Regions from separate parts of the Arthrobacter sp. GW460-12-1-14-TSB2 genome, predicted to be linked through region 1. Evidence: predicted binding sites of a transcription regulator. Region 1 holds the regulator's gene; the other holds the start of a gene.
What was found. The regulator Rex, encoded in region 1, represses fermentation and respiration genes when NADH is low (regulators of the CRP and FNR family bind a similar motif). The targets are predictions, from matches to a motif close to CTTGTGAANNNNTTCACAAG.

Region 1 (15,453 bases):
CCGCCAGCTCGAGTACCTGCGCAAGCTGCTCAGGTAATGCCTACGCCTCCCAACTGACTCGCACTTAACGCTCCGAAAACGCGATTTCGGAGCGTTAAGTGCGAGTCAGTTGGGAGGGCGGTGAGCCGGGGGAGGGCGTCGGTGGAGTTTTGTGACGCCTCCGGGTTTGCGGCGCATGGTTTCCGCGGTTATGGTCTTGGCTATGACTAACCGTTGGTATGCGTATTTTTCGTTGGCTCTGGAGGGGCCCGCGTCTAACTGACACGCATCCAACTTTCCTTCAGAGCCAACAGGGCAGAGATCATTCTCTGCCCTTCGCCATTTCTCCGGCGGGTTCTGATCTGGGCCCGCTCCGCACCTTCCGGAACAGGACCCCGCACCCATGAGCACCGCAGCAGCCACCGAAACACAGCCTTCCAAGTCCACCTCAAACCTGCGCGTCAGCGAATTCCAGGCACTGCCGTCACCCCAGGACATGATCGCGGAACTGCCGCTTGACGCCCGGGTGGCAGACGTCGTCGAACGCGGCAGGGACGAAGTCCGGGCCATCATGGACGGCGTGGACGACCGCCTGCTGGTGATCGTGGGCCCCTGCTCCATCCACGACCCCAAGGCCGGCCTGGAATACGCCCGCAGGCTGGTGAGCCAGGCCGAGAAGCACAAGGAAGACCTGCTGATCGTGATGCGGACGTACTTCGAGAAGCCCCGCACCACGGTGGGCTGGAAGGGCCTCATCAACGATCCCCACCTGGACGGCAGCCACGACATCGCCACCGGCCTGCGGGCAGCCCGCCGATTCCTGCAGCAGGTCACGTCGCTTGGACTTCCCACGGCCACGGAATTCCTGGAACCCATCAGCCCGCAGTACATGGCCGACCTCGTGTCCTGGGGCGCCATCGGTGCACGCACCACGGAAAGCCAGATCCACCGCCAGCTGGCGTCCGGGCTGTCCATGCCCATCGGGTTCAAGAACGGGACCGACGGCGACCTCCAGGTGGCAGTGGATGCCTGCAGTGCCGCAGCGGCCTCCCAGGCGTTCCTCGGGATCGACGGCGACGGCCGGGCCGCGCTGGTGGCCACGGCCGGCAACCCGGACACGCACGTGATCCTCCGCGGCGGACGCAAGGGACCCAACTACTCCGCGGCCGACGTCGAAGCCGCCTCCGCCAAGCTGGCGGCCAAGCAGCTCAACCCCAGGCTCATTGTGGACGCCAGCCACGCCAACAGTGGCAAGAGCCACCACCGCCAGGCCGAGGTGGCCCTTGAAATCGGCGCGCAACTGGAAGACGGCGGAGCGGCAGCCGCGGCGATTGCCGGCGTCATGCTGGAGAGCTTCCTGGTGGGCGGGGCGCAGGACCTCGACGTGGCCGAGCACGCCGCCGGTACGGACGAACTGGTCTACGGCCAGAGCGTGACGGATGCCTGCATGGAATGGGATGTCACGGCGTCGGTACTGGGCCAGCTGGCGTCGTCAGCCCGCAAGCGCCGGGGCGCCTGCCAGGGCTGAAAGTCCCTAGTGGTTCAGCGAAAGTGGTTACTGAAAATGACTTTCACAATGGCACCATCAGCCACTAGAGTAACTAGCACAGGGTAGGTTGATGGCTCAGCATCGGCACACCGCAATGGGGTTTCAATGGGGTTGCCTTTATCAGCTGTTAACAAAGGAATAAGGGAAATGTCCGCAGAGTCAAACTTCTCGAACGCTCAGTTCCTGACTGTGGCCGAAGTGGCCGAGCTCATGCGCGTTTCCAAAATGACCGTGTACCGCCTTGTCCATTCCGGAGAGATGCCGGCCGTCCGGTTCGGCCGCTCCTTCCGGGTACCCGAGTCCGCCGTCGAACAGTACGTCAAAGGTGCTGTTGTGGAAGGCCAGACGGACACCGCCTAACCTCCGCAGCGGCCGCAACCAAGGTGTGCGGTCAGACGGGCGGTCAGTGGGAGCGCCGGATAAGCGGTACCCTGTTAGGGAACGTTTTTCGTTATTGTAAGAATCTGTTTGTTGTTTAGTCTGTTGCCTAGTCCACGGACCTCTTCCATCAGACAGGTACTCCATCTAGTTTGTAAGGAACTTTCGTGGGTTCAGTTATTAAGAAGCGTCGCAAGCGTATGGCCAAGAAGAAGCACCGCAAGTTGCTTCGTAAGACCCGCCACCAGCGCCGTAACAAGAAGTAGAGATACTTCCTACAGCGTGAGATGCCCGTTGCCTTTGGCAGCGGGCATTTTTCTTTGGGCCGGACAGGTCCCGGCCGCAGTGCTGCGCCGGACGCGTCCGGGCAGGCCGCCGCGGCGGAGTCCTAAACCGTGGGGCCGCGGAAGCGGGTGAAGCCCCGCCACAGGCCGTAGGCGGCGCCGCCGACAGTGGCGGCCTTCAGCCCAAGCGTGGCCGCGCGGCGTCCGGAGCGGAAGTCGTACACCGGCCAGTTGTTGTCCCGGGCGTGGCGGCGGAGCCGGGCGTCGGGATTGATCGCCACGGGATGGCCCACCATGCTCAGCAGCGGAATGTCATTGTGTGAGTCGCTGTATGCCCAGCAGCGCTTGAGGTCCAGGTCCTCGGCGTCTGCGATGCCCTGGACAGCCACAGCCTTGGCCTGGCCGTGCAGGATGTCGCCCACCAGCCGGCCGGTATACGCCCCGTCCTTGACTTCGCCGACGGTGCCCAGGGCCCCGGTCAGGCCCAGCCGGGTGGAAATCACGGTGGCCACCTCGATGGGGGTCGCCGTCACCAGCCACACCATGCGCCCCACCCGGAGGTGCTGCTGGGCCAGTGCCTTGGTGCCGGGCCAGATCCTGGACTCGATCATTTCGTCGAAGACTTCTTCGCCAAGGGCTTTGATGTCCTCCACGGTGATGCCGGCCGCCAGCGTCAGGGCCGAGTCCCGGACCGCGTGGACGTCATCCATGTTCTCGCCGCGGAGAATGAACTTGAACTGCTTCCAGGCCATGCCTGCTGCCTGCGGCAGGGTGAACGCGCCGCGCTGATGCATTTTTCTGGCCACGTGAAAGAGGCTGGCGCCCTTCATGAGGGTGTTGTCGACGTCGAAGAAGGCGGCCTCGCCGTGCTGCAGCGCACCGGCCGGCTGCCGGATTACGGCGACGTACTTCTCCTCGGGCATGACTTGAGTCTAGTCAATGGTCGAGTCCACGCCGTCGAGTCCACGCTGTCGCGGGCTTGCCGTCGCAGCCGGGTGGCGGCCGGGCTACGGTTAAGGCATGGCAAAACCCGACGTCGTCCTGATCACCAAAGCTGACTGCCACCTCTGCGAGGCGGCGCGCGACGCCGTCGGACGGGTCACAGCGGCACTGGGACTCGAGTGGACGGAACAACTGGTGGACAACCAGCCGGAGCTGCGCGAGCGTTACGCCGAAGAGATCCCCGTTGTCCTGGTGGACGGCATCCAGCGGGACTTCTGGAAGATCGACGAAACCCGGCTGGAGCGGATCCTACGCCAGGCTGTGGCCAAATAGGCGCAGCGACTTCTGCTTTGTTGGCAGTGCGGAGGGGGCTCTAGAGTGGACTCACAACGCGACGCAATGGAGCAGATAGTGACTTCGCTGGATTCATCCCCCGAGGCTGTCCATGGGGATAGCGGAACTGCGGCCAAGCAGATTCCGCCCGCAGCCGTGGCCCGGCTGACCATCTATTTGCGCGCCCTCACCACAATGCTGGCCGAAGGCGTCGAACGCGTCTCGTCCGAGTCCCTCGCTGAAGCCTCCGGCGTCAGCTCGTCCACCCTCCGCAAAGACCTCTCGCACGTCGGGTCCTACGGCACCCGGGGCGTCGGCTACGAAGTGCAGTACCTCAGCCGCAACATCTCGGCCGCACTCGGGCTCACCCGGGACTGGAAAGTGGCAATCGTGGGCGCCGGTAACCTCGGCAAGGCCCTGGCACGGTACGGCGGTTTCGAATCGCGGGGCTTCGACGTGGTGGCGATTTTTGACGCCGACCAGATGGTGGTGGGCAACGAGGTGGGCTGGCTGCGCGTCAGCGACGTTGCGGACCTGGAGCCTGTCCTCCAGCGGACCGGTGCCAACATGGTGGTGCTCGCCCTGCCGGCCGCCGTGGCCCAGGGCGTGTGCGACCGCGTCATCGCGGCCGGCGTGCGAAGCATCCTCAGTTTTGCGCCCGTGATGCTCCAGGTGCCGCCGGGCGTGAACCTGCGCAAGGTGGACATGGCCACCGAGCTGCAGATCCTGGCCTACCACGCCCAGCGGATCCAGAACCCCGACGACGGCGAGTAATCCCCGCCGCCGGGTCTGCCGCCGTGGAATAGTCCCGCCGTCGGGTAATCCCGCCCTGGGAGTGCCGCCGCTAGCGGCCGTAGGGGTAGCCCGGCTGCCCGTAGGGGCCGGCATACGGCTGGTACTTCCGGAAATACGGCGCTGACCCGGGGAGGTACAGGAGTACGATCGCCGCGACGCCGGCCAGGATGGACGGCGTTCCGAGTCCCATCTGCAGAACGCCCAGCAGCGAGAACGCCGCGAAGATGGTGCCCAGGACACGGGCCCAGTTGCGGCCCTTCCGGATGTTGAACGCCACCAGCGCGTACAGCAGCACGCCGACGGCGGCAATCAGCACCACCATTCCCACAATGACGCCCTTCACGGCCTCGAAATCCACGTCGGCTCCGCTGGTGGCCAGCCTGGCATCGAACTGGCTCCGCATCGCGGGGTCGTCGATGGAACCTATTGACAGGAACACGGAGCCCACCCAGAGCGCGCACGCGACGATGAGCAGCCAGAACGAGAGGTTGACCAGCGGGGGAGCGGCGGTGCCCGAGTTTCCCTGCTGCGGCAGTTCCGAGGGGTAGGCGAAGTACTGGGGCTTCCCGGACTGCTGCGGCTGCGCATATTGAGCCTGCCCGTACTGCGCCTGCCCGAACTGCGCCTGCCCGAACTGCTGCGGGGGCTGGCCGTATTGCGGCGCGGGCTGGCTGTATGGGGGCGCCTGCGCATACTGCGGCGCCTGCGCAAAGGCGGACGGATCCTGCCCGTACTGCGGTGCCTGCTGGCCGTAGGAACCGCCGCTTGGATCGCTGGGATACGACGGCGGGACGGGCGGAGTGCTCATTAGTGATCCTTTGCGAGTCGGTTACTCAGTAATCGGCACCGGGATCAGCCACCTCACCTGCCCCCAGCGTGATTTTGGTAACACGGTACCGCGCGGAAGGGCATTCTGGGCATAGTTTGCGGCTCAATTTCCGCTCAAGAGGTTGCCGGCCAAACGCAGAGGGCGCGGACTCCGGAGGCTCGCGACTGATGCCGCGGGTGCCGTCCAGAGTCCACGCCCTCCGGGTGTGGAACAGTGGTGCTTCGGTGTGGTGCTTCGGTGTGAGTTAGCGGCCGTAGGGGTTGCCCGGCTGGGCGTACGGACCGCCGAACGGCTGCTGCTTCTGGAAGTACGGGGCCGATGCCGGGAGGTAGAGCATCACGATGGCTGCGATCCCGAGCAGTACGGCGATGGTGCCGATGCTGAGCGGAAGCAGGCTGAAGATCGAGAGGGCGGCAAAGACGGTGCCCAGGATGCGTGCCCAGTTCTTGCCCTTGCGCACGTTGAAGGCAACCAGTGCGTAGAGCCCGGCGCCGATCAGGCCCATCACAACCATGGTTCCGATGACAACGCCCTTGATCGATTCAAAATCGATGTCTGCACCGCCTGCCCGCATCTGTTCCTCGAACGTGCTCCGCATGGCGGGATCATCCAGCGCGGGAATGGCGACCAGAAGGGAGATGAGCCAGAGGGCGCCGGCAGCAATGATCATCCAGAAGGCATTGTTGACCATCTTCGGAACCCCGCCGGCTCCGGGACCCTGCGGCTGTTCGGACGGGTACTGGGCATAGGGGGACTGGCCGTACTGCTGCGGCGCCTGGCCGTAGGGCTGCTGGCCGTACTGGGGAGCAGCGGGAGGCTGCTGGCCGTACTGGGGTGCGTTCTGCCCGTACTGGGGAGCAGCGGGAGGCTGCTGCCCGTACTGCGGCGCGTTCTGCCCGTACTGGGGAGCGGCCGGCGGCGTGTTTTGGCCATACTGCGGCGTGGCCGGGGGCTGCTGGCCGTACTGGGGGGCGGCAGGTGACTGCGGCGCGTTCTGCCCGTACTGGGGAGCGTCGGGGCCAGGCTTGCCGTTCTCGGGTTCGTTCGGGGTGGCTGGAGGCGTGCTCATAGTTGGTCCTTCGCGGGTCGACTACTGACAAAACGGGTACCGGGATCAGTGACGGTTCCCCTGCCCCCAGCATGGTTTGGTTCCACCGTACCCCGCAGCGGTGGCCCGATGGATCATTCCGCAGAGGTATTCTCGCCGGTCAGGTTCAGCAGCCGGATTAAGCACAGCACCCCGCTCCGTCGCGGGGACGGAGCGGGGTGCTGTGGGGTGCAGAACTATAAGGCGAAGAACTAGGCCGCCGGAGCGATGAACGCGAGCTCGAGGTTGATGGCAACCTTGTCGCTGACCAGCACGCCGCCCGCTTCGAGGACGGCGTTCCAGGTCAGGCCGAAGTCCTTGCGGCTGATGGTGGTTTCGGCGGTGAGGCCGGCGCGGGTGTTGCCGAACGGATCGACAGCCACACCATGGAGCTCGGTCTCGAGCGCCACCGGGCGGGTGACGCCCTTGATGGTGAGATCGCCCTGGAGCTCGTAGGCGTCGCCCTTGGGAACGATCGCGTTGGAGACGAAGGAGATTTCCGGGAACGCCTCGACGTCGAAGAAATCTTCGCCGCGGACGTGGCCGTCGCGGTTGGCGTCGCCCGAGTCAAAGCTGGCGGTCTGAATGGTTGCGTTGACCTTGGAGTCGGCAACGTTCTGGGCGAGGTCCAGCGTGGCCACGGCATCGGTGAACTGGCCGCGGACCTTGCTGATGCCTGCGTGGCGCACCGTGAAGCCGATTTCGCTGTGCGAGTTGTCGAGGGTCCAGGTGCCGGTGGTGATGTTGGCGGGCAGTGCCATGGTGTTGCTCCTTGTGATCTGTGGTGGAAGTTCTCTTGCGGAAGGACATCTGATCGCCAGCCGAAACTTCTTTGCTTGAAGTCTCAACTAACTGCTTCACCCAGTATAAACATGCATATGCATCTTTTATTCCAACTCCGGGGAACATTTCTCCAAACTTCTCAGTTCTACTTCCTGTAGAAGATTTCAGATCACCCGACATCTTTGAGAAACTGGTAAACATGCCCCAAGCCACTGTTCATCTCCTTCGCCATGGCGAGGTCCACAATCCGGACGGAATCCTCTACGGACGGCTGCCGGAATTCCACCTCTCCGAACTCGGGCAGCAGATGGCCAAGACGCTCGCTGTGCACTTCAGCGACCGCGTTGCCGGCGGGGCGAACATTGTGCATCTCGTGGCCTCGCCGCTGACCCGCGCCCAGGAAACGGCCCTCCCCATCTCCGAAGCGCTGAACCTCGAAATCCACACCGAAGCGCGCATCATCGAGGCCGGCAACCACTTCGAAGGGCTCCGGGTCAACAAGGCCGAGCTCCTCAAGCCCAGGCACTGGCCACATCTGCGCAACCCGTTCACCCCGTCCTGGGGCGAGCCGTACAAAGCCCAGGCTGCACGCGTCATCGCCGCAGTCCAGGATGCACGCCTCCGGGCCATTGAGCTGGGCGGCGACCAGGCGGAAGCCATCCTGGTCAGCCACCAGCTCCCCATCTGGTCCACCCGCCTGAGCGCCGAGGGCAAGCCCCTCTGGCACGATCCGCGCAAGCGCGAATGCACCCTCACGTCCATCACGTCTTTGGTGTTCGACGACGACGGCACCCTCCTGCGCGTGGAATACAGCGAGCCTGCCGCCGCACTCCTGCCCGGCGCCTCGAACACCCCGGGGGCCTGAGCGTGGCCGGATTCAAGTTCAACAAGGCAGCCAGCGCACACGAAGCGACCAACGCCGCCTCCCGCCGCAGTGTCCTGGCCGCCGGCGGCCTGGGGCTGGCCGCGCTCACCCTGGGGCTTTCCGCATGCGCCCAGGAGGATGCCCTGGCCAAGCAGGCCAAGGCCGGGGACAACAAGAACTACGTGGCCGGTGACGGATCCGTGACCGAGTTCGCTGCTGCCGACCGCAAATCCGCCGTCAGCATCAAGGGGACGCTCTTCGACGGCACCACCGTGGAGCCGGCGGACTTCGTCGGAAAAGTCACCGTGCTCAACTTCTGGTTCGCAGCCTGTGCGCCGTGCCGCGTCGAAGCGCCCTCCCTCGAAGCCCTCCACCAGGAGTTCAAGCCCCAGGGAGTGCAGTTCTACGGCGTCAATCTCCGCGATGAAAAGGCCGCAGCCGAGGCGTTCGACAAGACGTTCAACCTGACCTACCCCAGCTTCCACGACAAGGACGGCGGCGTGCTCCTGGCCGTGTCCGGACTGGTTCCTCCTGGTGCCGTGCCCACAACGCTGGTGCTCGACAAGCAGGGCCGGGTGGCCTCCCGTGTGCTCGGGGAAATCCAAAAGGGCACGCTTAAGGCCCTGATCGCCGCCGCCGTGGCAGAGTAACGGCGGCGCTCCCAAGTGAACAGCCCCTTCGCCGAAGCCATCCTGAACGGTTCCCTGCTGCTTGCCATCCCGGTGGCACTACTCGCGGGATTCGTGTCCTTCCTCTCACCGTGCGTCCTGCCCCTGGTGCCGGGATACCTGGGCTATGTGACCGGACTGACCGGCGTGGACCTGGAGAAGCAGAAGCGCGGCCGCATGCTGGCCGGAATCGGCCTGTTCGTGCTCGGCTTCTCGGTGATATTCGTCCTGCTCGGCGGAGCCTTCGGCCAGCTGGGCTCGATGATCAGCGGCGGCCAGAATGCCTGGATCACCCAGGTGCTGGGCGTTCTGGTGATCATCATGGGCGTCGTGTTCATGGGCGGTTTCAGCTGGCTGCAGCGCGACGCCAAAATCCACGCTAGGCCGCCGGCCGGACTGTGGGGCGCGCCGTTGCTGGGGATCACCTTCGGCCTCGGATGGGCGCCGTGCATTGGGCCCACGTACTCCGCTGTCCAGCTCCTGAGCATGTCCGGAGGGTCCTCGGCCGCCAAGGGCGCGTTCCTGGCCTTCGTCTACAGCCTCGGGCTGGGCATCCCGTTCCTGCTGATTGCCCTGGCCGTGCGCCGGGGTGTGGGCGTGATGTCCTTCTTCCGCAAGCACCGGCTCGCCATCCAGCGGATCGGCGGGGGAATCCTGGTGGTCCTCGGCCTGCTGATGGCCAGCGGGGTATGGGGAGCCTGGGTGTCCGGGCTGCAGTACTGGTTCCAAACCGATGTGAAATTGCCGATCTGATGAGCGAGCGAGTGAACGAAAAGAAGAAGCCTGCACCCGCAGACAACGCTGCAGCGAACCCCGTGGCGAAGGCCAAGGCCGAAGCCGCCATGCCGGCGCTGGGGGTCAAGGGCATGCTGCGCTGGGCCTGGACCCAGCTGACCAGCATGCGCACCGCGTTGTTCCTGCTCCTGCTGCTGGCCGTTGCAGCCGTGCCCGGATCGCTGTTCCCACAGCGCCCTGCGAACCCCTCAATCGTCACCCAGTACATTGCGGACCACCCGGACTACGGCAAGATCCTTGACTCCCTCCAGCTCTACGACGTGTACTCCTCCGCGTGGTTCTCCGCCATCTACATCCTGCTGTTCATCTCGCTGATCGGCTGCGTGGTTCCCCGCGCGATCGCCCACTACAGGGCCATGCGCTCCCAGCCTCCGCGCACCCCGGCCAGGCTCTCCCGCCTGCCCGAGTACGGCACGCTGGTGATCCCCGCGGATGCCGGGATCCCGGCGTCGGACGCTATTGCGGACGCTGCCGCGAAGCTGAAGAAACGCGGTTACCGCGTTGATGTCAGGGACGACGACGGCGAGCGGCCCTCTTTGGGGGCCGAGCGCGGCTTCCTGAAGGAAGTGGGCAACCTCGTGTTCCACACGTCGCTGATCGGCGTGCTGGTCTCCGTGGCGGCCGGTGGCCTGTTCGGGTACAGCGGGCAGCGGATCCTGGTGGAGGGCGACACGTTCGTGAACACCTTGGTGGGCTACGACCAGTTCACCCCGGGCACCAACTTCCAGAGCAGCCAGCTCCAGCCCTACTCCATCCAGCTGGACAAGTTCCAGATCACCTTCGACCGTGAATCGAAGGGCAAGTTCGGCCAGCCCATCGACTTCAAGGCGGACGTGACCACCCGGGAAACCCCGGATGCGCCGGCCGAGAAGCAGGTGCTGAAGGTCAACGATCCCGTCAGCCTGGGTGGCACCAGCATCTACCTCACCGGCAACGGTTACGCCCCCGTGGTGACCATCCGCGACGGCGCCGGCAACGTCGCCATGCAGGGCCCGGTGGTGGCGAAGCTGCAGGGCGACAACTACTACTCCTCCGTGGTGATCAAGGTCCCGGACGCCAAGCCGGACCAGCTTGGGTTCGCCGGGTTCTTCCTGCCCACGGCGTTCGTCACCGAGGAAGGTGTGTCCTTCAGCGGGGACCCGGAGTTGATCAACCCGCAGCTCACGCTGAACTCGTATTTCGGCGACCTCGGACTGAACGCCGGGGCACCGCAGAACGTGTTCGAGCTCGACGTGAAAAAGCTGACGCCGCTCAATGCCCGGAACCTCGACGCCGGCGGCATCACCCTGGCTCCCGGCAGCACCTATACGCTCCCGGACGGCAAGGGCACCATCAGCTTTGACGGCGTGAAGCGCTACATCGGCGTGGACATCCACCACAACCCGGGCCAGCTCTACGCCCTGATCTTCGCCCTGCTGGCGGTGGCCGGGCTCGTGACTTCCCTGTACGTGAACCGCCGGCGGGTCTGGGTCCGCACGGGTACGCACCCGGACGGCCGCACCATGGTGGAGTACGGTCTCCTGGCCCGCGGCGAAGACCACCGGCTCGCGGCGGAGGCGGATACCATCCGCGGACTGCTGACGGAGGAGTGGGGCCTGGACTCCCGGACGGCTTCACAGACAGCTCCCAGCGGGCCGGAGGATAATGGCCCCGCGGAGAGTGTCCCCGCGGACGCCTCCTCGGAATCTCGCCCAGAAGACTTCATCCAGTCAACAGCCGGCTCATCCGAGTCGAAGAAGGACCAGTAATGCTCGCCATCAACGAAACCATGGGCCAGTACAGCGAGCTCTTTATGCTGCTGGCCGCCGGAACGTACACGGTTGCCTTTATCGCCTTCGCCTGGGACCTGGCCAAGAGCAGCAAGGCGCTCCTCGCGGTGGACCTCAAAGCTGCGGCCGCGGCCGAGGCGTCCGCGGCAGCGACGGCCAAAGTCCCCGTGGCTGCCGGCGTCGGTGCCGGAGGCTCCGTTGACCGTGCGGGACGTGACCTTGCCGACGCCGACGACGCCGCGGTTGACCGCGCCGATTCGGACGTCAGCGGACCTGCCGGCCGTGCCGAGCGGCCGTCGTCGGCCACCGGACGCGCCTCCAAGGGTGCCGTAGCTGGCGCCGGGCAGACGGCCGACGCCGGCATGCGCTACGCAGCCGAACGCCGCGTTCCCGCCCGCGTGGCTGTTGCCTTGACGGTGCTGGGCGTTGTGATCCACGGCGCCGGCGTGCTCACCCGTGCCCTCGGTGCGGGCCGAGTGCCGTGGGGCAACATGTACGAGTTCCTCACCACCGGCGCCTTCGTAGCCGTCGCTGTCTTCCTGCTGGTCCTGATCCGCCGCGACCTGCGGTTCCTGGGCACGTTCGTGATCGGCCTGGCGATCATCATGCTTGTGGCGGCCTCGGTGGCCTACTGGACCCCCGTGGGGCACCTGGTGCCGGCGCTGCAGAGTTACTGGCTAGTCATCCACGTGTCCATCGCGGTGCTGTCTTCGGCGCTGTTCACGCTGACGTTCGCGATGTCCGCGCTGCAGCTGGTGCAGGCACACCGGCAGAAGACCATCGCCTCCGGCGGCGCGGACAAGCTGGGCTTCATGCGCCTGGTGCCTTCGGCGCTGAGCCTGGAAAACCTGTCCTACCGCATCAACGCCATCGCCTTCGTCGGCTGGACCTTCACCCTGATGTTCGGTGCCATCTGGGCCGAGAAGGCCTGGGGCCGCTTCTGGGGCTGGGACACCAAGGAAGTCTGGACGTTCGTGATCTGGGTGGTCTACGCGGGCTACCTGCACGCCCGTGCCACGCGCGGCTGGACCGGCACCCGCGCCGCGTGGCTGTCGATCGTGGGCTACCTCTGCGTGGTCTTCAACTTCACCATCGTGAACCAGTTCTTCAACGGCCTGCACTCGTACTCGGGACTGTAGCAAGCCGCCGGTCCGGCCTACCGCGCCGGAGTATCTGTGCCGGACTATCCGCGCCGTGAGGCCAGAACGGCCATAAGGGCAGCGACCGCTGCGACGCCGGCCATGGCGTACGCCATGCCCGTGTAGGAACCGAGCCAAACCGCCGTCGCCGGGCCGGCAGCGGGGGCGAGAGCGGTGACTGTTGTGAGCGGTGCGGCGAAGGTTCCCTGCAGGGTGCCGAGGTTCCGCGCTCCCCACTGGTCTGCGACGACAGTGGCCTGCAGCAGGGTGTGGCAGCCGCGGACAGCGCCGGCCAGGATGCCTGCTGCGATCAGGACAGGCAGGGGTCCCGGCAGTGCGGCGAGCAGCAAGACCGCGCCGGCGGCAGCGCCGGTGATGGCAGGCAGGCGCGTCCGGACCGGAATGAAGCCGAAGAGCAGCCGGCCTCCGACCTGGCCTGCGCCCACGAGTCCGAGGCCCAGCGCGGCTGCGGCATAGCTGGCGCCCTTTTCCATCAGCAGGGGAATGATATTCAGTGTCGTGGCGTAGAGGCCGAGGCAAAGCAGCACCATCAGGCCCTGCAGGCGGCGGAACTCAGGGCTGCGGCGGATGGCGCGCACGCTGCTCAGGTCCAGGGTTCCCGCACCCCTTCGAGGGCCGGCATTCCAGGTTTTGTTGAGGTAGCGGGCGTGCAGCGGCACAGTGATCAGTCCCAGCAGCCCGGAAAGGACCAGGAAGGCCGCCCGCCAGCCGATGCTGCTGCTCAGGGCTGCGGTGAGCGGCGCGAAGATGGTGGAGGCGAACCCCGCTGCCAGGGTCAGGATGGTCAGGGGCCGGACCCGCCCGGTGCCGTACCAGCGGGTGATCACGGTGAACGCCGGCTGGTACAGGACCGCTGCCTGCGCAGTCCCGGCCAACAGCCAGGCGGCGGCAAACAGCGGCAGGACGGGTGCAAGGGCCACCAGGGCCAGGGCGGCGACTCCGACCAGCGAGCCGCCGATCATCAGGGTGCGGGGGCCGGTGTTGTCCAGGGCGCGGCCGACGAGGATGCCGGCGCCGGCGGACACGAGGAGCCCGGCCGAAAAAGCTCCCGTGACCAGCGCCGGCTCCCAGCCGGTGTCCCCCGAGATCGGCAGGACGGCGGCTGGCAGGGCGTAGTAGAGGATGCCCCAGCCGGTGGTCTGGGTGATGCACAGGGCGGCGAGGCCGCCGCGGGGTGCACCCTCCGCAACCAGGGCCGGGGCGTCGGCCGGGGCGGGCACGCCTAGTTCCCGGTCAGCTCCGCATACAGCTTCCGGACGCGGGCATTGATGTCGTCCCGGACCAGGCGCATGCGTTCCATGCCTTCGATGCCGCGTTCGGAAGGCTCGTCCGTTTCCCAGACCTCGAACCGGGTGCCTTCGCGGGGTTCGAGTTTCGCTTCGGTGCCCAGGACGATGACGGCGTCCACTGCGTCCACGACTTCTTCGGTGACCGGTTTCGGGTGTTCTCCGGTGATGTCGATCCCGAGTTCGGCCAGCGACTCCACGGACTGCGGGTTCAGTGACTTCCCCGGTTTGGTGCCGGCGGAGTAGACGGCGACGGTCCCGCCGGCCAGCTGCTTCATCAGTCCGGCGGCAAGCTGGGACTTGCCCCCGTTCTTGCTGCAGACGAAGAGGACGGCCGGGATCTTCGGTGTACTGCTGGGTTCCTGGGTCATAGGGGTGTTGGTTCCTTCGTGAGCGGTGATGCCTGCGGGGTCGAAGCGGGCGTTAGTTGATGCCGGAGCGGCCGTGGGAGAGCCCGGTGGGGAAGCCGACCAGCACGGGCTCCGGAGCGGCGCAGCAGCCGGATTCGGTGTCCGCGGCGGCTGTGGCGGGGACGTCGCAGCTGGTGCCGGCGTCGGAGGAGCAGACGCCGGTCTCCGGGAGTTCGAGCTGGACGGTCTCCGAGGCTTCGCGGTCCCCGGCGAGGGCTGCCACCACCGACCGGACCTGTTCGTAGCCGGTGGCGAGCAGGAAAGTGGGGGCCCGGCCGTAGGACTTCATGCCGACGATGTAGAAGTCCTTGTCCGGGTGTGCCAGGAGCCTGGCGCCGTGCGGGGGCACGGTGCCGCAGGAGTGGAATTCGGGGTCGATCAGCGGGCCAAGCCGGCGGGGCGCCTCCACGGCAGGGTCCAGTTCGAGCCGGAGTTCGCGCAGGATATCCAGGTCCGGGCGAAAGCCCGTGCAGGGCACCACGATGTCGGCGTCCAGGGTGCGTCCGTCAACGGCTGCCACGGTGACGTGCGAGTCCAGGGACTTGAGGGAGGAAATACCGAAGCCGGTATGCAGTTCGATGGTGCCGGCCTCGACCAGGCGGCGCAGCCGGCTGCCGAGCTGGCCTCGGGCGGGCAGTCCGTCGGCTTCGCCGCCACCGTAGACCTTCTCGGCGGAGGCGCCGCGGACGGCCCACAGGATCCGGGTTTCGGGTTCCGCCTTGGCGAGGTCCGCGAGGCTGATGAGCGTGTTGGCGGCTGAGTGCCCTGCCCCGACCACCAGGGCACGGCGGCCGGCGAAGGAGGCGCGGTCCCGGCCGGTGACGTCGGGCAGCGGCGAGGAGATCCGGTCCGCGGCGGTCTCTTCGCCGATGGCGGGCAGGCCCGAGATGCCGAGCGGATTGCGGATTGACCACGTGCCGGAGGCATCAATGACGGCGGCCACCGTGTGGTCGCGGACCTCTCCGCCCGCACCTTCCACCCGCACCACGAACGGTGCGGTGTCCCGGTTCCGGGTGTGGGTCTTGTCCATGCCGGACCGGGTCACCGCGACCACCCGGGCACCGGTCTCCAGCCGGGAAGCGATGGCCGGGAGCGCGGCGAGCGGTGCGAGGTAATCATCAATCAGCTGGCCGCCGTAGGGGAGGGCCGTGGGCCGGGGTGATTCCCAGCCGGAGGCTTCGAGCAGGCGGACGGCGGCGGCGTCGAGGTTGAACCGCCACGGTGAGAACAGCCGGATGTGGCGCCACTGTTCGATGGCGGCTCCCGCCGTCGTACCGGCCTCGAAGATCAGCGGCTCCAGGCCGCGTTCCAGAAGATGGGCGGCAGCGGCCAGGCCCACGGGGCCGGCGCCGATCACAGCGACGGGAAGGTTCGACGTCGAATCCAAGGTGTTCTCTTTCGTGAGTAGGTGTGGCGGTTCGCAAGCAAGGCGGAAGGCGGAAGGCGGCGGGAAGGGCGGCTAGCAGCAGTCCTGATCCGTGCAGGATTCGTCCTCGCACCAGCCGTTGTCGGTGCAGCATCCGGTATCCATACAGCTCACC
Region 2 (15,453 bases), on a different contig from region 1:
TAGTGGCCGGCGCGCGACACTGCGGAAATGGCGGCCGCGTTTCCGGCTTCAAGCAGTGCGGTGAGTTGTTCGAGCCGCGCGGAGGCGGTCCCGTCGGGAATGCCGGCCTCAGCGAAGATGGCCTCCTGGCCCGCGAAAGTTTCCAGGCAGCCGCGGCCGCCGCACGAACAGTCCGGTCCCGAAGGATCCACCACCACGTGGCCTACTTCGCCGGCCTGCCCGCGGGGACCCGCAAAGAGCCGTGAGCCGATGACGAGGCCGCCGCCGACGCCCACTTCGCCGGAGACAAAGAGGTAGTCCTGGAAATCCACGCCGTGTCCGTACCAGAGCTCGGCCAGCGCAGCGCAGTTTGCCTCGTTATGCAGGAGAGTGCCCTGTGGCGCCCCCGGCAGCAACCCGTGCAGCTCAAGGACAACCCCGTGCCATTTAAGGTTGGGGGCGCTGGAAACAGTTCCGGATCCGGTGTCCACAAGGCCGGGAACAGCCAGTCCCCCGCCAAGGATTTCGATTCCGGCTGCGGAGGCCTCTGAGGCAACATCAGTGACGAGTCCCGCCAGCAGGGCCATCACGGATTGGGGTGATTTGCCGCGGTTGCCGCTTTCCAGTGTCCTGTGGATCCGCAGGGTCCCGCCAAGGTCAAGGAGCCCGGCCGAAATGTAGTCGACATTGATTTCCATGCCCACCACGCCGCGACAGGTGCTGAGCTCAAGGCCCACGCCAGGGCGGCCGCGTTCACCGTCCCGGGCAGCACCGGATTCCGCCACCAGTCCGGCGTCCACGAGCTCGGCGACGAGGCTGGACACGGAGGCCTTGGTCAGGCCGGTCCGGGCGGCCAGGTCGGCGCGGGTAGGGCGTACGTCCGGATCAGTGCGTGGCTCCGCCAGGGACGCCAGGATGCGCACCAGGTTTCCGCGCCGGACATCCTCGACACGCCCGGGGGCAGGACGCCCCGCACCGCCGTCGGTATTTTTTCCGAGTGACATTTCCGCCGCCTTCATCATTGACCTTAGTCAATCATGATGCATATAGTTCAGATTGAAAACTAATTGATCAACAGCCGCTGCGGCGGTGGACGCAATCTGAACCCAAACCTCCAAATTTCTGAACCAAGGACGCTTCATGACTCTCTCACCCTCCCCCGTTGACAAGTTCACTTTCGGCCTTTGGACCGTCGGCTGGACCGGCGCCGATCCGTTCGGCGTCGCCACCCGCCCGGCCCTGGACCCCGTCGAGGCCGTCCACAAGCTCAGCGAACTCGGCGCATACGGCATCACCTTCCACGACAACGATCTGGTCCCGTTCGACGCCACAGCCTCCGAGCGCGAACTGATCCTGAAGAACTTCAAGGCAGCCTTGGCAGAGACCGGCCTGAAGACACCAATGGTGACCACCAATCTGTTCAGCCACCCGGTCTTCAAGGACGGCGGCTTCACTTCCAACGACCGTTCCGTCCGCCGTTTCGCGCTCAGCAAGGTCCTTCAGAACATCGACCTCGCCGCCGAGCTGGGTGCAGAAACCTTCGTCATGTGGGGCGGACGCGAAGGCAGCGAGTACGACGGTTCCAAGGACCTCTCCGCTGCCCTGGACCGGATGAAGGAAGGCGTGGACACGGCCGCGGCGTACATCAAGGACAAGGGCTACGGCCTGCGGATCGCCCTGGAGCCCAAGCCCAACGAGCCCCGTGGCGACATCTTCCTGCCCACCGTCGGCCACGGACTGGCCTTCATCGCCCAGCTCGAACACGGCGACATCGTGGGGCTCAACCCGGAAACCGGCCACGAGCAGATGGCGGGACTGAACTTCACCCACGGCATCGCCCAGGCGCTGTGGGCCGGGAAGCTCTTCCACATCGACCTGAACGGACAGCGCGGTATCAAATACGACCAGGATCTCGTCTTCGGCCACGGCGACCTCACCAGCGCCTTCTTCACCGTGGACCTCCTCGAAAATGGCTTCCCTAACGGCGGCCCCAAGTACGACGGCCCGCGCCACTTCGACTACAAGCCCTCCCGCACCGACGGCTATGACGGCGTCTGGGAATCCGCGAAGTCCAACATGTCGATGTACCTGCTCCTGAAGGAGCGAGCCCTGGCCTTCCGCGCCGACCCGGATGTCCAGGACGCGCTGGCCACCTCCGGCGTCTTCGAACTCGGCGAGCCCACGCTCGCCGCCGGGGAGACCGCCGCGGAGCTTCTCGCTGACGCGTCCGCTTTCGCGGAGTTCGACGCCGATGCGGCCGCGCAGCGATCGTTCGCGTTCGTCCGGCTCAACCAGCTGGCCATCGAGCACCTGCTCGGCGCACGCTAAGCCAAGCTCCCACACCCAACAAACACCCGCTGCCGCCGGATCCGGACTCCCGGGTCCGGCGGCAGAGCCCTCCAGAAAGAACCCGACATGCCGCTGGTAGCAGGAATCGACAGTTCCACGCAGTCATGCAAAGTGGTGATCCGTGACGCAGCCACCGGTGAGCTGGTCCGCCAGGGCCGCGCCGCCCACCCCGACGGAAGCGAGATCCACCCGGACCACTGGTGGAACGCCCTGCAGGAAGCCATCGCCCAGGCTGGCGGCCTCGATGACGTTGCCGCCGTCTCAGTCGGCGGCCAGCAGCACGGCATGGTCTGCCTGGATGCCTCCGGTGCGGTGGTCCGGCCGGCCCTTCTGTGGAACGACACGCGCTCCGCCGGGGATGCGGAACAACTCATCGCAGATGCCGGCGAAGGCGACGCCCGGGCCGGCGCCGATTTCTGGGCGCAGGCGACGGGGACGGTCCCGGTGGCATCACTGACCATCACCAAGCTTCGCTGGCTGGCCCGCAACGAACCGGACAATGCACGCCGCGTCGCGGCCGTCTGCCTGCCGCACGACTGGCTCAGCTGGCGGCTGGCCGGCTACGGCCCGGGAAGCGGCCCCTCCTCGCTGCAGCACCTTCGCACGGACAGGTCGGACGCGTCCGGCACAGGATACTTTTCCACTGCGTCGGGAACCTATCTCCCGGAAGTCCTCGAACAGGTGCTGGGCCACGTCCCGATACTTCCCGCCGTCGCCGGCTCGCTCGAGGCCGCGGGCAGAATGCCGGCCGGCGCGCTCATCGGCCCCGGTGCCGGCGACAATGCGGCGGCAGCCCTCGGCGTGGACGCGCGTCCGGGCGACGTTGTGGTGTCACTGGGGACATCGGGAACGGTTTTCGCCGTTTCGGAGACCCCGTCCGCGGATGCCACCGGACTCGTTGCAGGATTTGCCGACGCCACCGGCAACTTCCTCCCGCTGGCCTGCACCCTGAACGCCACCCGGATCTTCGATTCCACGGCCGCGCTGCTGGGCGTGACGCTGGCGGGACTCACCGAACTGGCCCTTGCCGCCCCGGCCGGTTCCGGCGGCCTCACGCTTGTTCCGTACTTCGAAGGCGAGCGCACGCCCAACCTGCCGGACGCCACAGGCTCCCTCCACGGGGCCACCCTGGCCAGCTATACCCGGGACAACCTGGCCCGGGCCGCGATCGAGGGCGTGGTCTGCTCCCTTGCGGACGGCCTGGCCGCCTTGCAGGCCCAGGGAGTCAGGGCCGGCCGGATCATCCTGGTGGGAGGCGGGGCCCAGTCAGCGGCCGTGCAGCAGATTGCTGCGTCCGTCTTCGGACTCCCCGTGGTAGTGCCCGAGCCAGGGGAATACGTGGCCGACGGCGCCGCCCGTCAGGCGGCGGCCGTCCTTACAGGTCAATGGCCGCAATGGGGTTCTGGTGGCACCGAAATAAACGCAGCAGACGGCGGTGCGCCGGAGGTCCTTGACCAGTACCGGCGGTACGCCGGGACCTACCTCACCAGCTGAGTTCTGCCTCAACGACTGATTGCGCGGACGGTCCAGCTGGCCTCGTGGGACTCCCCCGGGGCCAGCCGGACCACGTCGGTTCCGCTGTTGAAGGCGTCAGGCGGGCACGTCATGGGTTCAACTGCGAGGCCCAGGCGGGACGGCCCTGCGGGCTTGTCGGCCGTATGGATCTGCAGCCACGGCCACGCAGAATCCCACTCCAGCTCGACGCCGGTGCCGGACGGGTCGTAGGCCCGAACGGACGCAAGGCCGTCCCCGTTGTGAATCAGGCCGGTAAAGGCATGGTCGATCTCCACCGCACCCAGGACCCTCTCGGTCCGGAAGTCAAAGGCATGCCCTTCGACGCCGGCCATGCCCGCCGGCAGCAGCCGTTCGGCGGACACCTCCATGAATTCGGTGGCCGGGATCTGCACCGTCCACTCATCCAGCGGGGCGGCTCCGGCGAGGAGGTACGGATGCGGGCACACGCCGTACGGCGCGGCGTCCCCGCCAACATTCTCGGCGCGCACAGTGCTGCGCAGCCCGTCAGCCCGGAGCTCGTATTCGACAGAGATGTCAAGGCGCCCCGGATACGCCTCGCCGGGTTCAATGCGGGTGCCGAGGCGGACAGAGCAAGCGGTGCGCTCCTGGAGCTCCCATAGTGCTCCAAACACCAGGCCGTGCAGGGCGGTCCCCCGGGCCTCCTCATTGACGGTGGACTGGAAATCCTTGCCGTCGAAGCTGTACCGGCCGTCAGCCAGCCGGTTCGGCCACGGGGCGCAGATGACACCGCGGTAGTCCGGAATCCCGCCGTCGGCGCCGAAACCGACCACCAGATCGCGGCCCTCGTGCTGCAGCCCGCGGAGTGCCCCTCCCCGGGCCGTGGCGACAGCGGTGTACGGGCCGAAACTGATCTCATGCTCGGTGGGGTTCATAGGGTGTCCATTTACTGCCGAAGACGGTGTGTTAGCGCTCACTATTCTAATACATCGCCTGTCAGGGCAGGGTAAGGATGACGGGCCCCTCCGCGGTGATCGCCACCGTGTGCTCGCTGTGGGCCGCGCGGCGTCCATTGGCGGACCGCAAGGTCCACTCGTCTTCGTCGTGGTAGTAGTCGTCCTTGCCCCCAAGGATCAGCATGGGCTCGATGGCAATCACCAGCCCTTCCGTCAGCTTGATGCCCCGGCCTGGACGGCCGTCGTTCGGCACGGGAGGCTCGGCGTGCATCGTCCGGCCGATCCCGTGGCCTCCGTGATGGGCCAGCAGGCCGTAACCGGCGCGGCGGGCAACCCCGCCGATTGCATAGGCGAGGTCCCCCATCTTGTTGCCGATCCTGGCCATCTCAATTCCGCGCGCCAGAGCTGCATCGGTGGCGGCAATCAGCTCAAGATCCGCCGGATCCGCTGTGCCGACCACGAAGCTGACGGCGGCATCGCCGCACCAGCCCTCAACGAACGCGCCGCAGTCCACGCTGAGCAGGTCACCGTCCTCAAGGCGGTAGCCGTTCGGGATGCCGTGGACCACGGCGTCATTAACGCTCGTGCAGATGACACCCGGAAAAGGCACCGAGGCCCACCGCGGGCGGTAATTGAGGAACGCCGGGGTGGCGCCAGCCTCGGAAATGGCCTCGGCGGCAAGTTCATCAAGTTCCTTCAGGGAAACACCTACGGCGGCAGCGGCCCTGACAGCGGCCAGCGTGTTGGCCACGACCCGGCCGGCCTCGCGCATCAGTCCTATTTCCTGGGGATTTTTGATCATGGACATGGCTTTCCTCCGGATTCAGCTTGCCTGGTCCCACTCTAGGACTCCGCCGGACCGGCTGGTAAGCGGCTGGCTAGCACTTGGCAGGAGCCGGGCGCGGCGCCAGTAGAGTTGCCACCATGGCGAACGAAGATCTGATAGCCGGGATCCGCAGCCAGCTGAGGGCCGCGGCAGACCCGGTACGGGCGGCCGGAAGCCAGGCCTACATGAAATCGGACATGCCGTCGCTGGGGGTCAGGGTTCCCGAGGTGCGGAAGATCACCCATGCCGCCGCCGCGCAGTGGCCCTGCAGTCCCGTCCAGGAACTGGGCGATACTGTCCTGGCGCTCTGGCGTTCGGCCGCATTCCGGGAAGAGCGGTACGCCGCCATTGACCTGACGGGTTCGCGGCTTGCCAGCGGGCGGCTGGAGCTGCTGCCGGTGTACGAAGAAATTATCCGGACCGGAGCCTGGTGGGATCTCGTGGACGGGGTGGCTCACCGGATGTGCGCACTGCTGCAGGCACACCGTCCGGAGCTCGACCGGATCCTCCGCACGTGGAGCAAGGACCCCGATATGTGGATCCGCAGATCCGCCATCACCGCCCAGCTCGGGGCAAAGGCCGCCACCGATCCGGAGCTGCTCGCCTCCGTCATCGAGGCCAACGTGTCAGATCCGGAGTTCTTCATCCGCAAGGCCATTGGTTGGGCGTTACGCGAGTACGCAAAGACTGATCCGGCCTGGGTCCGGGAGTTTGTTGCCCGCCACGGCACGGATCTCAGCCCCCTCTCCCGCCGCGAGGCCGTCCGGAACCTCCCGGCCGGATGACCGGCGTCAGATGACCGGGCGGGTGGTTACCGGCTCGTCCGGCTTGCTGAACAACTGCTTCGTTTTGGGATCCAGGAAGATCAGGTACAGCGCGAAAAGCAGTGCGATGATGGCCGCGGCGTTGCGCGCCAGGGCCAGGGGAAGGCCAAGGTCCTCCGTCTGCAGGTAGGGGAAGACTTCGAGCTGGTCCGAGATGGCGTAGACCATAAAGAAGGACACGATGAAGTAGAGAGCCTTTACCTGCCAGTCATCCCGGATGCCTGTGACGGCGAACAGCGGGATGAGCCATACAACGTACCAGGACTGGATCATGGGGGCGAGCAGGACCACGGCCGCGAACCCCAGGGTGAGGCGGCGCATCAGGCGGTCGTGGTCGCCGCGGAAGATCTGCCAGGCAACAATCCCGACAGCCAGCAGCTTGCCGGCGTCGTAAACCCATTTGGCCAGTCCCCAACCGTCCAGCCCGAAGGCGTTCGAGATGGAGGCCACCACAAGGCCCAGCAGGCCCACCGGCGCGTACCAGATCCAGATGCTTCCCGGCGCGGACAGTCCGTTCACCCAGCCGAAGCCAAAGCCGTTCACCAGGCTCATGGCGTACAGCATCGCCAGGCTGATGCCGGCAGTGAGTCCCCAGAAAACGAACTTCCGCAGCCAGCCGGCGTTCTTTCCCGCCCACAGAAGTCCGATAAACGGCAGGAACACGATGGTGATCGGCTTGACGGAGATCGACAGCGTCACGAGGACCAGCCCGAGCACCACGCGTTTGGTGGCGCAGTAATAAAGTCCGGCCAGTGCCAGCCCGATCATGAGCGCATCGTTATGGACACTGGCGATGAAGTTGGTCAGGAACAGCGGATTGGCTGCCGTGAGCCACAGTGCGCGGTGCGGATTCACGCCGTGCAGCTCCGCCAGTTTGGGAACATACACAATGCACAGCACCACGCCCACCAGGGCGGCAACGCGGAAGAGCATGATGCTCGCCTCGGGCTGCACGTTGGTGGACCACACCACCAGTTGTTCGATCCACAGGAACAACTGCCCGTAGGGAACGGGTGCCTCGGTCCACATCTTGTCGGCCCCGAGTTGGAAATAGTTGGAGAGTGCCGAAATCCCGTTTTCGTAGGGATTGAAGCCTTCAACCATCAGGCGGCCCTGCCCGATGTAGGCGTAGACGTCACGGCTGAAGAGCGGGACGGAGAACATCATGGGCAGCCCCCACAGTGCCACAGCCTGCAGGGTGGCCTTTCGTGCACCGGCCCCCCAGACGCGGACACGCTGGCCAAGCCGAAGCCAGGCCCGCACCAGGAGCATGCCGCCCACGGCCAGCAGCACGATGGACAGTGCCACCCCTACCGCTTCGGTGCGCATCCAGATGAACAGCGGCAGGCGGCGAAGCTCAGAGACGGGCGCGAGCCAGCCGACGCCCAACGAGCCGATCGCCATGAACATCGAGCCGGCGAACCCCGAGAGGAGCGGCGAGAGGGCGTTGTCCACTTCAGCCGCGGCCGGCTCCGGTGACGGACCGGCAGCCACATTTCCCGCCGCAGGCACACGCGCCGTCATCTCAGGATCGTCCAATCTGTTGTGGGGCATTATTCACCCGCTAGAAGCCGGACAGGCCGGCGGGGGTGGGGCCGCGGCAGCGAAAAGAGGGCACCGCCACGTATCGAAATCCTAGCACCGGGCAGCTCCGTGGCAGCGGAACGGTAGGCTGGTCGGGTGCCTATTACTAACGAACGCATTGTCTGGATCGACTGCGAGATGACCGGCCTGGACATCAAGAACGACGCCCTTATTGAGGTGGCCGCACTGGTGACGGACTCCGAACTCAACATCCTGGGAGACGGCGTTGACGTCGTCATCCGGCCGGACGACGCTGCGCTCGCCCAGATGAACGATTTCGTCCGCGACATGCACACCCGTTCCGGGCTTCTCGAAGAGCTTCCTCACGGCAAGACGATGGCAGAGGCCGAAGCCGTGATCATGGAATACATCGCGAAATGGGTTCCGGATCCCCGCAAGGCTCCGCTGGGCGGCAATTCCGTGGGCACGGACCGCGTCTTCCTCGCCCGGGACATGCCTGCCGTGGTGGAGCACCTGCATTACCGGGTCATTGATGTCAGCACCATCAAGGAACTGTCACGCCGCTGGTTCGCGCGGGCATACTTCCAGGCCCCGGCCAAGCACGGCGGGCACCGCGCCCTCGGCGACATCAAAGATTCAATCGATGAGCTGCGTTACTACCGTGAAGCAGTTTTCGTCCCGGCCCCGGGACCGGACAGTGCCACCGCGCAGCGCATTTCGAAGTCCGTCACGGCCTCCGCCGAGCCCCTTGCAGAGGCGTCAGAAAAGTAATCTGCGCCACGTTTGAAGGAAATTTTCCCGAAACCGGCAAAAGTGGCTAAAACAGCCCCGCGGAGCAGGTAAGCTATATGACGTTGCCTTCCAAGACAGCCGGTAACCCGGACGGTCTCGCGGGGCACATGGTGGGCTTAGCTCAGTTGGCAGAGCGCCTGGTTGTGGTCCAGGAGGTCGCGGGTTCAACCCCCGTAGCTCACCCTCATGAAGGGCAAGATTTTCGCCCTTACCTAAAGGCCGCACCGGTTATCCGGTGCGGCCTTTACTTGTTTCCGCACTGCATCAAAGGAACCACCTGACATGACCGTTCTGCCGATCACCATCTGGGGCGAGCCGGTTCTCCACCGCCGGGCCGCCGAAGTGGAAGTCTTCGACGACGAACTCCGTACCCTCATCGCCGACATGTTCGAAACGAACGACGCCGCCAACGGCGTGGGGCTCGCCGCCCCCCAGGTGGGCGTTGGCAAGCGCCTCTTTGTGTACAAGTTCGCCAACGACGACGGCGTGCCCCCTGCGGGCGTCGTGGTGAACCCGGTCCTGACGCTGTCCAAGGTTTCCGGCGCACTTCCGGACCCTGATGAGGAAGTGGAGGGCTGCCTGTCCTTCCCCGGCGGCCAGTACCCGCTCAAGCGCGCGGAGTGGGCGCGGGTGCAGGGGTTCGACGGTGACGGAAATCCGGTGGACTTCGAGGCCACTGACTGGTTCGCCCGGATCATCCAGCACGAATACGACCACTTGGACGGCAAGCTCTACGTGAACCGGCTGATGGACCGATACGCCCGCAAGGCCATGAAGCAGGCCAAGCGGAGCGGCTGGGGTGTTCCCGGCCTGACGTGGATGCCCGGCGTCGACCCCGACCCGTTCGGGCACTGACATTAATGGGGCACTGACGCACACTGCCCGCCGCTACCGCGGAATAAGGGTGTGCTGCTCGGGGCACGATGCCAGGACACGTTTCATGGCATCCTTTTCGGTCTGGGTCACCCACAGCGCATAGGCCGCTTTCACTGAGATCTGGCGGGCTACGTAATGGCACCTGAAGGCCTTGTTTTTCGGCAGCCAGCTTGCTGCGTCCGAGGCGCTCTTTTCCTGGTTGGCGGGACCGTCGGCGGCTACGAGGTTGAGAGGATCGTTGGCGAGGTTTTGGCGCTGCAGCGGCGTCAACTGCTGGGCCCCCTTCTGCCATGCGTCGCCCAGAGCCACGACGTGGTCAATCTGGACGGCTTTGCTGCTCTCTGCTCCCCTGGTGAAGGTCACCACCGCTCCGGTGTACGGCTCATGGAATTCCCCGCGTGCCACACGGCACCGGGAGCCCTCGGTGAACTGCGCGCCGCCCAGGTCCCGCCGGAGGATGTCATTGCGGGTGTCGCAGCCGTTGCGGTCCACATCCAGCCAGGCCTGGCCGAACGCGGTGCGGTCGTAGTTGTCGTTGGCCGCCCGCCCTTTCACCTCGAGCGATTCCAGCACATCAGCCGCACGTCCTTCCGGTACTGGGCGGACGGGCAGAACTGCTTTCATCCACACCGGGTCCAGCACGGGAGCAGTGCTGGGACCGGTGACGGGCGGCTCCGCCACGGCAAACTGGCCTGCGGTGAAAAACCAGCACACCGCGGAGACCAGTCCTACGGCCAGCACGATCAGCACGGCCCAGGCCTGGCGGGAGCGGCGCCGCGCACGGCGGTAGGCCGCCCAGCTGATGGTCATGGTTGCAGAGCCCGATGATGATTCCTACGCACCGGACGAGCTTAGGTGCGGCCACTGACAACGCGGCCGATATCCACAGTGTGGAGGGGCAGTTACTGCTCCTTCATCACACGCTTCAGGTCTACGGTGGCAAGGTCAAGCAGCTCCTCAAGCTGTTTGATCCTGCTATCGGGAATCTCTCCCGCGGCATGCGCCACGCGCGCCTGTTCAAGGAGGCGGGTAGCTTCCTTGTGGTTCTGCCGTGCTACGTCGAGGGCGTGTTCGAGGGTGGTTTCATGTTCGAGAGTCGATTCGTGTTCCATGACACCATTTTGGGTCCGTTTCCCGGCCGATGCCAGAGCATCGGCCGGGAAACCTCAGACCCGGACCCGTCCGGACCCCTAGACCGAGATTGCCGCCAGCGCCGCGGCCGGTTCCTTGACGGGGAACGACGGCGGGTTGACGCCGGCCATTTCCTCCATCACGCGGACCACCTGGCAGCTGTAGCCGAACTCGTTGTCGTACCAGACGTAGAGGACCAGGTTCTTGTCGTTGGAGATCGTGGCCAGGCCGTCAACAATGCCTGCACGGCGCGAACCGACGAAGTCCGTGGAAACGACCTCGGGGGAATCGATGTAGTCGATCTGCTTACGCAGCTCGGAGTGCAGGGACATCTGCCGCAGGTAGTCGTTGACCTCATCCTTGGTGGTGCCCTGCTCCAGGCTCAGGTTCAGGATGGCCAGCGACACGTCCGGGGTGGGGACGCGGATGGAGCTGCCGGTGAGCTTGCCGAGGAGTTCGGGCAGCGCCTTAGCAACTGCTTTGGCGGCACCTGTTTCGGTGATCACCATGTTCAGCGCGGCGGAGCGGCCGCGGCGGTCGCCCTTGTGGAAGTTGTCGATCAGGTTCTGGTCGTTGGTGAAGGAGTGGACCGTCTCGACGTGGCCGTGGACCACGCCGAACTTGTCGTTGATGGCCTTCAGGACCGGGGTGATGGCGTTGGTGGTACAGGACGCCGCGGTGACGATCTTGTCCGAGTCCAGGATGGTGCCGTGGTTGATGCCGTGGACGATGTTCTTCAGCTCGCCCTTGCCGGGTGCCGTGAGCAGGACGCGGGAGACGCCCTTGCTCAGGAGGTGCTGGGACAGGCCTTCGGCGTCGCGCCAGCGTCCCGTGTTGTCCACCACGAGGGCGTCCTTGATGCCATAGGCCGTGTAATCCACGGTGGAGGGGTTGTCCGAGTAGATGACCTGGACCTGGACACCGTTGGCCGTGATGGTGTTGTTCTCGGTGTCCACCTTGATGGTGCCCTCGAACGATCCGTGAACGGAGTCCCGGCGCAGCAGGCTGGCACGCTTGGCGAGGTCGTTGTCCGAGCCGCGGCGGACCACGATCGCGCGGAGCCGGAGTCCGTGACCGCCACCGGCCTTTTCGATGAGGAGGCGCGCCAGCAGGCGGCCGATGCGGCCAAAGCCGTAGAGCACGACGTCGGTGCTGGTGCGGTCGTCGCCGCCACGCTTCCCCACGACGTCCGCGAGTTCGGCCCGCAGGAACTCTTCCAGGCTCGCACCGTTCGCCTCGGCCTTGAACTTCTGGTTCAGGCGGGCGATGTCGATTGCCGCAGCACCCAGATCCAGCCCGGCGAGGGCATCCAGCAGCGGGGCCGTCTCTTCCAGGAGCAGCTCGTCCTTGCTCATCCGGCGCGCAAAGCGGTGCGCCTTCAGGATGTTCATGGTGGACTTGTTGATCAGGCTGCGGCCGTGGATGGAAGTCACCACATTGTTCTCGCGGTACAGCCGGCCGATCACCGGGATCATGGCCTCGGCAAGTGCCTCACGGCCCATCCACGTATCAAGACAAGAATCTGACGTCTGGCTCACAGAACTACCTTCCTTGGGTCAACCACATACGTCCTCGTATGCGGATGTCGGCCACCGGAGGTATTCCGGGGCACAGGCATCGGCGGGGATTCGGTCCACCCCGGACACCTTGGAGAATCGCAAAGAAAAACCGCCGGCTGCGAACGCAGACCCGGCGGCAGAACTTCTACGTTCGCTATCCATTCTAGGGTGGCCGCGCCGCCAGTACTGCCCCGCAAAGCGTGAAGTCACTCACATGCCGGCGATGGGAGACGTGGCTGAAAGCGGATGGATGGGTTGACCGATACGCCGGGTTCTGTGTTCCCGCTCCGTTACCGGTGCGGGAGTAGCGGCCATCCATCTACGAACGCCGTTGCCGACGCCCTCCAGCGGCCTACCCGGACACTCGGGCGAGCAGCCCTCGAACGTGCCCTGTCTGGCCTTGCTCCGGGTGGGGTTTACCTAGCCTTCCCGGTCACCCGGGAAGCTGGTGGTCTCTTACACCACCGTTTCACCCTTACCTGCTTCGTGCCGCTTTCAAACCGGCGCGACGCAGGCGGTCTATTCTCTGTGGCACTGGCCTGCGGGTTGCCCCGAGTGGGCGTTACCCACCACCCTGCTCTGCGGAGCCCGGACGTTCCTCGAGCCACTTGCGTGACGCGCGGCCGCCTGGTCAACCCATCCGCATTTCATTCTACGTGCTGCACCGGCGCCCGGCGTGCGGGACGTCCTGCGGGCGCCCGGCGGGACGTTTCGGACGCCAAGCGGGACGTTTCGGGCGCCAAGTGGGACAATTGGACAAGGTCAACTCATGCAAGAAAAGAGGGGATCCTGATGGACCCCACCGGTACCTACATCGCCATCGCCGTCGCAGTGTTGCTGCTCATCTTCCTGAAGATGTCCATCCGGATCGTGCGGCAGTACGAGCAGGGGGTGCTCTTCCGGCTGGGCAGGGTTATTGGCATTAGACTCCCGGGCCTGCGGTTCATCATCCCGGTCGTCGACCGCCTCCCGTTGGTCAGCCTGCGGATCGTGACCATGCCGATCCAGTCGCAGGGAATCATCACCCAGGACAACGTGAGCGTCGACATTTCCGCCGTGGCCTACTACCGCGTGGTCGATGCCGTGAAATCGGTCGTGGCCATCGAGAACGTGGCGGCCGCCATAGACCAGATCGCGCAGACCACGTTGCGGAAGGTAGTCGGCAGGCACAGCCTGGACCAGACGTTGTCAGAAACCGAGCGCATCAATAGCGATATCCGGGAAATCCTCGATGCCCTGACGTTGGCGTGGGGTGTCGAGGTGACCCTGGTGGAACTGAAGGACATCCAACTGCCCGAGAGCATGAAGCGCGCAATGGCCCGCCAGGCCGAGGCCGAGCGGGAAAAGCGGGCGAAGATCATCGCCGCGGAAGGCGAAGCCATCGCGGCCGCTGCCCTCGGCGACGCGTCGGACACCATGATGGCCCACCCGCTGGCGCTGCAGCTGCGGAACCTGCAGTCCCTGGTCGAAATCGCGGTGGACAAGAACTCCACGGTTGTCTTCCCCGCGCCGCTGATGAGTACGATCGGCGAACTGTCTGCCTTCCTCGCCCGCGAAAACCAGGCCGCGACGGCCGCCGCCAAACCGCCGATCAAGGCGGCCTGAGCTGCGGGCCGGTGGTGGGGCCTTCACGCCTATGATCGGCTTATGGAATTTGCGACGCTCGGACGCCGGCGGCTGCTGGAACTCGGAGCCGGCGGTGTGACTGCCGCGGTGCTGGCCGCATGTGCGCTGGTCGCCGACGGCCTCACGGCTTCGACCGGGGAAGTTCGCAGTGGATCCTTCACGTCGAGGTTCCGCCCGGACACGGGAACGAACTGGTCCGTGGCGATTCCGGCCGGCGGCGCCGACAGCGGTCAGCGCCCCCTCCCCGTGGCGCTCTTCCTGCACGGTACGGGCGCGGACCACCGGATGGTTTTCGACGACCTGCAGGCTGACCGGTTCCTGGCACAGCATGTGGCCCGCGGCGGGTCGCGTTTCGCGATCGCGGCCGTCGATGGCGGCGAAAGCTGGTGGCACCCGCGCGCAACGGGCACGGACACGCAGTCCATGGTGGTGGAGGAGTTCCTGCCCTTGCTGGCAAGCCAGGGCCTGGACACCGGCAGGACCGCCGTGTTCGGCCTGTCGATGGGCGGCTTTGGCGCCCTTCTCCTCGCCTCCCGGCACCGGATTCCCGGCCTCCGGGCCGTCGCAGCGATGAGCCCGGCAGTCTGGAGCATGCACGACGCCGGGCGGGCGGACAACTTTGACAACGCCGCGGACTTCGAGGCCAACGACATCTTCGCGCTCAGGCCGGAACTGGAAATGTTGCCCAAGAGGATCGACTGCGGCACCGGTGACAACCTGCTTTACAGCGTCAAGGACTACGTAAGCGGCCTGCCCGGGGAGCATGAGGGTGGCTTCCAGGACGGCGGCCACGACAGCGGCTACTGGCGCTCCATCCTGCCGGATGTCATCTCGTTCCTGGGTCGGAACCTGGCCTGACCGCCGGCCCATCACTCCGTTGCCCCGCGCCGGTAAGATCGTACGGTGCTGATTCTGCTGCCGCCGTCTGAAGGCAAGACCCCCGCTGTCCATGGTGAAGCCGTCGACTGGACCGCCCTGAGCTTTCCGGTGTTGAACACTTACCGTGCGAAGGTGCTGGAAGCACTGGGCGACGTCAGTGCCCACCGCGACGCCCTCGCCCTGCTGGGCGTCGGGGCCTCGCTCAGTGCCGACGTCGAACGCAACACCCGGCTGCACACGGAACCGGCGGCACCGGCGCACCAGGTCTATTCCGGCGTCCTGTACGACGCGCTCGGCTACCAGTCGCTGACGGCGGCGCAGCGCCGGAAGGCGGATGAATCGGTGCTGGTCATCTCCGCCCTCTGGGGCGCGATCCGCTTCGCTGACCGGGTGCCTGCCTACCGGCTGTCGATGGGAACGTCACTGCCCGACGTCGGCCGCCTGGCTTCATTCTGGAAGCCGCAGATTTCGGCGGCGCTGGCAGCCGCATCCGAGGGGGAGCTTCTGGTGGACTGCCGCTCCAGCACTTATTCTGCGGCCTGGACTCCCCCGCCGGCGCAGACCGTCGCCGTCAACGTGTTCACGGAAGTGAACGGCGTGCGCAAGGTGGTCAGCCACTTCGCCAAGCACACGCGCGG

Region 2: AC07YR_RS03080 (glyceraldehyde-3-phosphate dehydrogenase) is a predicted target of Rex. The motif match lies at 12,508-12,527, and genes of this name have one in related genera.

The regions. Positions count from the first base shown of each region.
Region 1 is NZ_JBWKYC010000005.1:143,797-159,249, forward strand. It holds gene AC07YR_RS09395 (acetylxylan esterase) at 1-37, shown strand, start outside; gene AC07YR_RS09400 (3-deoxy-7-phosphoheptulonate synthase) at 383-1,507, shown strand; gene AC07YR_RS09405 (helix-turn-helix domain-containing protein) at 1,676-1,888, shown strand; gene AC07YR_RS09410 (30S ribosomal protein bS22) at 2,074-2,172, shown strand; gene AC07YR_RS09415 (HAD family hydrolase) at 2,295-3,113, opposite strand; gene AC07YR_RS09420 (glutaredoxin family protein) at 3,211-3,465, shown strand; gene AC07YR_RS09425 (redox-sensing transcriptional repressor Rex) at 3,544-4,239, shown strand; gene AC07YR_RS09430 (hypothetical protein) at 4,310-5,068, opposite strand; gene AC07YR_RS09435 (MFS transporter) at 5,334-6,158, opposite strand; gene AC07YR_RS09440 (YceI family protein) at 6,389-6,937, opposite strand; gene AC07YR_RS09445 (histidine phosphatase family protein) at 7,159-7,824, shown strand; gene AC07YR_RS09450 (TlpA family protein disulfide reductase) at 7,827-8,474, shown strand; gene AC07YR_RS09455 (cytochrome c biogenesis CcdA family protein) at 8,490-9,245, shown strand; gene resB (cytochrome c biogenesis protein ResB) at 9,245-11,035, shown strand; gene ccsB (c-type cytochrome biogenesis protein CcsB) at 11,035-12,195, shown strand; gene AC07YR_RS09470 (MFS transporter) at 12,240-13,436, opposite strand; gene AC07YR_RS09475 (arsenate-mycothiol transferase ArsC) at 13,439-13,873, opposite strand; gene AC07YR_RS09480 (FAD-dependent oxidoreductase) at 13,926-15,299, opposite strand.
Region 2 is NZ_JBWKYC010000001.1:613,528-628,980, forward strand. It holds gene AC07YR_RS03020 (ROK family transcriptional regulator) at 1-983, opposite strand, end outside; gene xylA (xylose isomerase) at 1,120-2,307, shown strand; gene xylB (xylulokinase) at 2,395-3,822, shown strand; gene AC07YR_RS03035 (aldose 1-epimerase family protein) at 3,831-4,736, opposite strand; gene map (type I methionyl aminopeptidase) at 4,798-5,565, opposite strand; gene AC07YR_RS03045 (DNA alkylation repair protein) at 5,682-6,368, shown strand; gene mptB (polyprenol phosphomannose-dependent alpha 1,6 mannosyltransferase MptB) at 6,375-7,931, opposite strand; gene orn (oligoribonuclease) at 8,088-8,723, shown strand; tRNA gene AC07YR_RS03060 (tRNA-His) at 8,855-8,927, shown strand; gene def (peptide deformylase) at 9,027-9,599, shown strand; gene AC07YR_RS03070 (HNH endonuclease family protein) at 9,633-10,430, opposite strand; gene AC07YR_RS03075 (hypothetical protein) at 10,523-10,732, opposite strand; gene AC07YR_RS03080 (glyceraldehyde-3-phosphate dehydrogenase) at 10,811-12,289, opposite strand; RNA gene rnpB (RNase P RNA component class A) at 12,558-12,949, opposite strand; gene AC07YR_RS03090 (slipin family protein) at 13,103-13,915, shown strand; gene AC07YR_RS03095 (alpha/beta hydrolase) at 13,958-14,794, shown strand; gene AC07YR_RS03100 (YaaA family protein) at 14,840-15,453, shown strand, end outside.